Regions from separate parts of the Polaromonas sp. P1_E11 genome, predicted to be linked through region 2. Evidence: predicted binding sites of a transcription regulator. Region 2 holds the regulator's gene; the other holds the start of a gene.
The links. Region 2 encodes LexA, which represses DNA repair genes until DNA is damaged. Its sites were predicted from a motif close to ACTGTATNNNNATACAGT; they were not measured.
Positions count from the first base shown of each region.

Region 1: the regulator LexA is predicted to act here: its motif matches at 2,693-2,710, upstream of recA (recombinase RecA).

Region 1 covers NZ_JBFUBA010000005.1:207,123-211,539, forward strand. The annotation lists gene AC1D11_RS18140 (tetratricopeptide repeat protein) at 1-727, opposite strand, end outside; gene recX (recombination regulator RecX) at 884-1,381, opposite strand; gene recA (recombinase RecA) at 1,485-2,621, opposite strand; gene AC1D11_RS18155 (MarR family winged helix-turn-helix transcriptional regulator) at 2,787-3,293, shown strand; gene AC1D11_RS18160 (response regulator) at 3,421-4,095, shown strand; gene AC1D11_RS18165 (sensor histidine kinase N-terminal domain-containing protein) at 4,286-4,417, shown strand, end outside.
Region 2 covers NZ_JBFUBA010000003.1:167,009-171,425, forward strand. The annotation lists gene adk (adenylate kinase) at 169-825, shown strand; gene AC1D11_RS14570 (asparaginase) at 929-1,885, opposite strand; gene lexA (transcriptional repressor LexA) at 2,026-2,730, shown strand; gene AC1D11_RS14580 (D-2-hydroxyacid dehydrogenase family protein) at 3,400-4,407, shown strand.

The DNA.
Region 1 (4,417 bases), on a different contig from region 2:
CACCGGCATTCGACAGCGCGTCCGCATGCTGGGGCTGCAATGCGATCACCTGCTCGTAACTTTGCAAGGCTAACGCATGCTTGCCCTGTGCAGCCTGAATCGCCGCTTTGCCGTCGAGCGCCGGAACATTCCCGGGATGTTCAGCCAGAATGGCATCGATCAGGGCAAGGGCTTCGTCATGGCGGGCCAAACCGTTCAGCGCGCACGCTTTCTGGATGCCGAAGTCATGGGGTGCTCCGTTTTTCATCTGCCCGTCCGCCACCGTGATGACCTCCTGCCAGCGCTGCAAGTCAAGCAGCAGCTTGACCTGGTTGGCTGCCGCATCTACAAAGGCCGGATTGATACGCAGAACCTGCTGGTAGCTATCCAGCGCCGCATCCACCTGGTGCAAACTTTCCTGCACGCGGGCCAGCTCAAACCAGGCCAAATCAAAATCAGGCTTCAAAGTCAAAGCCGCTCGGAAACTGCGGACCGCGTCTTCAACCAACGTCTGGCGCATCTGCACCTGTCCCATCAGGAAATGGGCATCCAGAAGACCGCCGTCCAGCGCGAGGGCCTGCCCGAAGCTAGCGCTGGCCTCAGGCAGTTCGCCCAGTTCCATCAGGCCGTAACCCAGGTTGACATGGGCCAAACCATCGTTCGGTGTCATGGCGACTACCTGGCGATAGCAGTCGGTGGCCTCGGAAATCCTGCCTTGTGCCAACAATTCGTTGCCACGTGAGCGCAATGGCTGGGCATCTTCACCCGGGACAACCGGGCCGGCAGGTACGGCACTTTTATTGCGTGCCAGAAGGGTGCGGATACTCTGGAAAATGGCTGACTCCTGAAAGCTTTCACATTCCCGGGCCAGACTTTGCGAGGAAGGGCCGCTACAGCCTGGATCTCAATCTCCTTCGTTATCGGGATTTTTGAGCACCCACGATGCAACCTCCAGTGTAAAACCTCTTCCCGCCAGAAACCGGATTTGCCGGGCATGTTCTGCGGGGTTGGCCGGGGCTGTGCCAAACTTTCGCTGCCAGATGTCTCGCGCCCGTTCGCGCTCGGTGGCCTTAAGCTGCCCAACCGCTTCCCGTATGGCCGTCACGTCCAGCCCTTTGGCCTGCAGCTCCTGCTGGATGCGCGAGGCGCCCAGCTTGCGGGAACGCCGGTTGATGACCGAATCGATGACACGCTCTTCGCTGATGAAATCCTTGAGCTCAAGGTCGTCGAGCACCGCCTTCAGCTGGCCCGGGGTTTCTTCATGCGGAGCCAGCTTGCGTTCAAGTTCGGCGCGTGAATGTTCGCGCGCGGCCAGGTAACGCAATGCGCGGCCCTTGAGGGAAAGGCCAAAACCCGCGCGGCGGGCGGGTTTGGCGGGGGAGCTGTCTGCCAGGTTTTCCATGTCAAAGGACTCAGCCAGATTGGAATGCAAGCGCTATTTTTTTGATAGCTGCTTGCGCCCGTTCTGATTGGTCTTTCGCCTTATTTGGCATTCAAAAACAGGCTCAGGCGGCTACTTTGGCGGGTTTTTCGGCTTTCTCGGCCTTGGCAGCCTTTTCAACCGGTGCTGGCTCGGTACCGGCCGCGGCTTGCACCAGCGGAATACCCAGCGATTCGCGCACCTTGTTTTCGATCTCGATGGCGAGTTCGGGGTTTTCTTTCAGGAACTCCCGCGAATTGTCGCGCCCCTGGCCGATTTTTTCGCCGTTAAATGCATACCAGGCGCCGGCTTTTTCGACGATGTGGCCGGCCACACCCAGGTCCAGCACCTCGCCCAGCCGGCTGATGCCCTCGCCGTAGAGGATGTCGAACTCCGCCGTCTTGAAGGGCGAGGCCACCTTGTTCTTGACCACCTTCACCCGGGTTTCGTTGCCGATCACCTCTTCGCCTTTCTTGATGGAGCCGATGCGGCGAATGTCCAGCCGCACCGAGGCGTAGAACTTCAGCGCATTGCCGCCGGTGGTGGTTTCGGGCGAACCGAACATCACGCCGATCTTCATGCGGATCTGGTTGATGAAGATGACCATGCAGTTGGCCTTCTTGATGGTGGCGGTGAGCTTGCGCAGCGCCTGGCTCATCAGGCGGGCCTGCAGGCCGGGCAGCGAGTCGCCCATTTCGCCTTCAAGCTCGGCCTTGGGCGTGAGCGCCGCCACCGAGTCGACCACGATCAGGTCGACCGCGCCGGAGCGGGTGAGCGAATCCACGATTTCAAGCGCCTGCTCGCCGGTGTCGGGCTGAGAGATCAGCAGGTCTTGCAGGTTCACGCCCAGCTTTTGCGCGTACTGGATGTCCAGCGCGTGTTCGGCATCGACAAAGGCGCAGGTGCCGCCCAGCTTTTGCATTTCGGCGATGACCTGCAGGGTCAGCGTGGTTTTGCCCGAGGATTCAGGGCCGTAGATTTCAACCACACGGCCGCGCGGCAGGCCGCCGACGCCCAAGGCGATGTCCAGGCCCAGAGAGCCGGTGGAAACGACCTGGATGTCCTCGATGACCTCGCCGTCGCCCAGCTTCATGATGGTGCCTTTGCCGAACTGCTTTTCGATCTGGGCCAGGGCGGCTTGCAGGGCCTTGGCCTTCTCGGTGTTCAGGGCGGCGCTTTGTACAGGGTTTTGGGCGGGGTTCAGTTTGCTGGTCAGTTCCATGAAAAACTCCTTGAAAATCAATGATGTAAAACTTTTTGCTCTAGTTTCCGGCCTCTGCTTTTAATCACAGCGCTGGATGTATGATCAGTACTTTATGGGCGCTATTAAAATAAGTAAACCCTATTTTTAGTCAGTTTACCTGACCAATTCAGGTACCATGATTTCATGACAGAAACGGCCGCTTTATCGACACTGTCCAGCCCTTTCGGCGCCACCGAGGCCAGCTGGCGGCAAACCCATCTGGGTCGACTCATGGGCCACGCCCTGCGCCGCTTCGACGAGCGTGTATTGGCGCTGATGGCCAGCAGCATCGAAGTGCCGCTGGCGCTCTCAAACCTCGCCGCACGAGACCAGGTCGGCGCAGCGCATATCCACATCACACGCCACCTGGCCGTGGGCGGCTCGCGCCTGACGGATCTCGCGCAAAGCGCCGGCATGAGCAAGCAGGCCATGGGCGACCTCGTCGACCAATGCGAAGCCTGGGGTTTGGTGACGCGCCAGCCCGACCCGCACGACAAACGCGCGCGCCAGGTGGTGTTCACCGAATCGGGCCTGCTCTGGCTGGAAGCCTTTCACCGGGCGGTGCGCCAAGCCGAAGACGAGTTCCGCCAGGCCGTCGGGCATGATGTGGCCACAGTGGTGGCGCTGGGACTGGAAGCATATGCAGGCTGAATGTGGCACCCACGGTCGCTCACCGCGTGTAACTCCCTGCACCTGGGACAGACGCAAGCGCCTAAAATTCGGGCAAACACACTAACTTGCGGCGCAGCAGGCGCTGCCGCCCCACCCGGAGACAACCATGCGTATCCTGATTGCCGAAGATGACCAGGTCCTGGCCGACGGCCTGCTGCGCACTTTGCGCGCCTCCGGTGCGGCAGCCGACCACGTGGCCAGCGGCACCGAAGCCGACGCCGCGCTGCTTACCAACACCGAATTCGATCTGCTGATCCTGGACCTGGGCCTGCCGCGCATGCACGGGCTGGAAGTGCTCAAGCGACTGCGCGCCCGCGGCTCGGCCATGCCGGTGCTGATCCTGACCGCCGCAGACAGCGTGGAAGAACGCGTCAAAGGCCTGGACTACGGCGCCGACGACTACATGGCCAAACCGTTTTCACTGCAGGAACTCGAAGCCCGTGTGCGGGCGCTGATCCGCCGCGGCATGGGCGGCGCCAGCAGCACCATCAAGCACGGCCCGCTGGTGTACGACCAGGCCGGCCGCGTGGCCACCATTGACGGCCAGATGCTGGAGCTGTCGGCGCGAGAGCTTGGCTTGCTCGAAGTGCTGCTGCAACGCGCCGGCCGCCTTGTCAGCAAGGACCAGCTGGTCGAGCGCCTCTGCGAATGGGGTGAAGAAGTCAGCAACAACGCGATCGAGGTGTACATCCACCGGCTCCGCAAGAAGATTGAAAAGGGTCCGGTGCGGATTGCGACGGTGCGCGGGCTCGGTTACTGCCTTGAAAAGATTCCCGGCTAGAAATGGAGCCCTCACGGTCACTCACTTCGTGTAGTTCCCTGCCCCCCGGGGGGGCCGCCCCGCCTGCGGCCCGGCAAAGCCGGTTCCGCGGCTCCTGCTGGCTTGAAGACAACGCCATTGCGCTTTAGCTGTGGCATTACGGCTCTTTCAACGCGAACGCCGCAGCCTCTTCGGCGAAATCCTCGACTGGATGCTCACGCCGCTGCTGCTGCTGTGGCCGATCAGCCTGGCGCTGACCTGGCTGGTGGCGCAGAACATTGCCGGCAAGCCTTTTGACCGTGCGCTTGAATACAACGTGCAGGCACTGGCCAAGCTGGTGGCG
Region 2 (4,417 bases):
AACGCCGGCTCGTAAGTTGCTGTCAGGGGTGCATGCTATCCTTGGGAAAAACACAAGTGTGAGGCCTGCAGGACGTGCCGGCAGCCCTCCATACCTGTCAAGCAGCCCTGCGGAAACCGGCCGGCGGTTCGGGCTGACTTCAAGAATTCATAAAATCCGAGGACATCCATGAGACTGATTTTGTTGGGCGCGCCTGGCGCGGGCAAAGGGACGCAAGCGACCTTCATTTGCCAGAAGTACGGTATCCCCCAAATTTCCACCGGCGACATGCTTCGTGCGGCCGTCAAAGCCGGCACGCAGCTGGGTATTGAAGCCAAGAAAATCATGGATTCGGGTGCCTTGGTCAGCGACGACCTGATCATCAATTTAGTCAAAGAGCGCATCGCCCAGCCCGACTGCGCTAAAGGCTTTCTGTTTGACGGCTTTCCGCGCACCATTCCGCAGGCCGACGCCATGAAGTCTGCCGGCGTCAAGCTGGATTACGTTCTTGAAATCGACGTACCCTTCGACGCCATCATCGAGCGCATGAGCGGACGCCGTTCGCACCCCGCCTCCGGCCGCACCTACCACGTCAAGTTCAATCCGCCCAAGGTCGAAGGCAAAGACGATGTGACCGGCGAGCCGCTGATCCAGCGTGATGACGACAAGGAAGAAACTGTCCGCAAGCGCCTGGAGGTTTACAGCGCCCAGACCCGTCCGCTGGTTGAGTACTACTCCAGCTGGGCAAAGTCAGAGCCTGAACTGGCCCCGAAATACCGTGCCATCAGCGGCATGGGCGGTGTTGACGAGATCACCGCCCGAGCATTTAAGGCGCTGGCGGGTTGAACCGGGCCTAACGCGAGTCCACTTGCCCCAAAAAGCCGTCAGCCCGACGGCTTTTTTTTATTCCGGCTTCCGGACCCGGTGGACTGCAATTGCAAGCCCGGCTTCAACTCTCCGCCAGCAACTCGAGCATCATCGCTATCCTCGCCTTCACAGGGCTCAGCCCCTGTGAATCAGAAAACAGATCCCCTGGTGTGGGCAAGACCCGGCCATTGAGGCACCTTGTCGCACGGACGACCCGCACCCCCGCAGACCGCGCGCGAAGCAAGGCCGCCTCCAGCGCGTGGTGCAAGGTGCCATTACCCGTGGCAGCAACCACCAGCCCCTGGACACCCTGTGCCAGCAACGCGTCCACGATCGCACCACTGGCGCCGGCATGGTTCATGACAATCTCAACGCGCGGCCATTGGAGCGGAATCATGGAATTCGCTATTATTTTGATAGCCGCTTGCGCCCGTTCCACATAGGTTTCTGGCCAATTTCTCACTAACCTGAGGGATCCTTCCTCTACATAGCCAATCGGCCCCGCATCACCGGAGTCAAAGGCGTCAACCTTGTAGGTATGCACTTTCTGCACGTCCAGCGCGCCGTGGATGGTTCCGGCACACACCGCGACAACACCCATTGCCCCAGCATGACGCACCACCGCCATGGCATCCAGCATGTTCTGGGGGCCGTCAGGCACCAGCGCAGTCGCCGGCCGCATGGCACAGGTCAGCACCACAGGTTTATCGGGGCGGCACACCGCATGAAGGAAATACGCCGTTTCTTCCAGCGTGTCCGTGCCGTGCGTGATGACAATGCCCTGCACGTCCGGCTGGGCCAGAAAGTGATTGACCCGACTGGCCAGCCGCACCCATACCTCGAAGCTCATGTCCTTGCTGTCGACCTGCGCGACCTGCTCGGTCATCAAGGGGCCGAACCTGGCCAAAGGCGGGACCGCCGCCACAAGTTGCTCAACGCCCACCTGGGCAGCGGTATAGCCGATGTTGTCCGACGCACTCGCAGCCTGCCCGGCAATCGTGCCGCCGGTGCCCAGAATCACAATATTTTGAGGATGCATAAAACGTAAACTTGCAATCTTTTAAAAACTGGATGAAAATACAGTTACTGGATATTAAAACAGCTACGGCAACGTTGCGTACCCAAAGCCAGCAGGCAATACGCAAGCGGGTTTAAGTTGTGATTCAAGGAGCAACAGTGATGAGCACACTCGATAACTTTTCGCATTTTCCCCCTGAGGCTCCCAAGCTCACTGCGCGCCAGCAGCAAATTCTGGAACTGATCCAGAGCGCCATCGCGCGTACAGGCGCCCCGCCTACCCGTGCTGAAATCGCCGCCGAGCTTGGCTTTCGCTCTGCCAATGCCGCCGAGGAGCACTTGCAGGCGCTGGCCCGCAAAGGCGTCATCGAGCTGGTCAGCGGGACCTCACGCGGCATACGTTTGCGCAACGACGCCCTTCGCAGCCTGAACGAATCCAGAATCAAACAGTTTTCCCTGCCGTTGCAAAGCCTGGCCCAACTCGCCCTACCTCTGGTGGGGCGGGTTGCTGCTGGCAGCCCGATTCTCGCGCAGGAACATGTCGAGCAAACCTATTATTTTGAAAGCAGCCTGTTTCAGCGCCAGCCCGACTACCTGCTCAAGGTCCGCGGCATGAGCATGCGGGACGCAGGCATCATGGATGGCGACCTGCTGGCCGTCAAGCAATCCAAGGAAGCCAAGAATGGTCAGATTGTCGTGGCCCGGCTGGGTGATGAAGTGACCGTCAAGCGCTTTCGCCGCAACAAGCACCTGATCGAACTCCTGCCCGAAAACCCGGACTTTAAAACCATTGTGGTCGAGCCCGGTGAGCCTTTCGAGCTGGAAGGCCTGGCCGTCGGTCTCATTCGCAACACGATGCTGATGTAGGCAGCTCACCTGGCCGCGCACCAGGTGGCGGGCGTTTGGCCGTTGTGATGGCCAACACCCTGGTGCCGAGGCCTTCCTGGCAATTTGCCAGTCTGCAATCCTGCCTGTGTAAACCTCTCTCATACAGGAGTTCATCATGGGAATCACCAGTTTTTCACACTCACCAATGCTGTCGGTGTTGCTTGCACCCGTGCAGGCATTGGTGTCATTGTTTTTGCCGGCGCAGGGCATGGCTGGGGCAAGCCGGTTTTCCGCGCCAGCCGGCGCACAGCTCAGATCTCACCAGCTTGCGCTACCCTTTGCTTCCGGCGATTTCGCGGCAACGCGCGCCCCGACTGCGCGCGCAACTGGCGCTCTTGCCGTCCAACGCTCTGTCAAGGAGTCCCGCCCCAGCCGGCTGCGAGTTGTTCGTGAGTTTGATTCCAACGTCAGCCCTGCGTGTGCCGGCCGCATGGTGATATCCGGCCGCATGGCCGACGTCTGTGCAGAACTTGAGCGCATGAGCCAGCGGGAAGCCCCTTTGCGATAACCGGTACGGAAAACACCTGCCAAAAGTTCAGCCCTGGGCGTTTTGCGGCGCCATCTGGCGCGTTTCCTTGAGATACAAAATCCCAAGTCGGAAGTGACCCCGGCGGAAAGGAAGAAAAATCTTGCAGGCACAATATCGGCATGAATATTGTGATCCTCGACGACTACCAGGACGCGGTGCGGAAGCTGACCTGCGCGGCCAAGCTTGAAGCCTACCCCGCCAAGGTCTATACCAATACCGTTAAAGGCATCGGCCAGCTGTCCGTCCGCCTCAAGGATGCCGATGTCATCGTCCTGATCCGGGAGAGAACCCAGCTCAACAGGCAAGTTATTGAAAAGCTGCCCAAACTCAAGCTGATTGCCCAGACAGGCCGTGTCGGAAGCCATGTAGATATCGCGGCATGCACAGAGCGCGGCATCGCGGTTGCCGAAGGCATTGGGTCTCCAACGGCACCCGCCGAGCTGACCTGGGCCCTGGTGATGACCGCCATGCGCCGCATTCCACACTATGTAGCCCATTTGAAGCATGGCGCCTGGCAACAGGCGGGGCTCAAGTCAGCCTCGATGCCACCCAATTTCGGCATCGGCTCCATCCTCAAGGGCAAGACATTGGGGGTGTGGAGCTACGGGAAGATCGGGCAAATTGTGGCCGGCTACGGCAGGGCCTTCGGCATGCGTGTCGTCATTTGGGGCCGCGACGCGTCGCTGGAGCGGGCACAGGCCGATGGCTTTGAAGTCGCAGCCAGCAAAGCCGAATTCTTTGAGCAAAGCGATGTACTGAGCCTTCACCTGCGACTCAACACGGAGACACGCGGTATCGTGACGCTGGAAGACCTGTCGCGCATGAAAACCACGTCCCTGCTGGTGAATACGTCAAGGGCGGAGCTGATCGAACCCGAAGCGTTGATCGCCTCCCTCAATCGCGGACGACCCGGTCTGGCGGCCATCGATGTTTTTGAGTCGGAGCCCATCCTGCAAGGCCATGCATTGCTCCGCCTCGAAAATTGCATTTGCACGCCGCACATAGGCTATGTTGAGCAGGACAGCTACGAGCTGTACTTTGGCGCGGCGTTCGACAATGTTGTCAACTTCATCAAGGGCACGCCCACCAACATCGTCAACCCGGGTGCCCTGCAAGTACGGCGCTGACCTGGTGCAA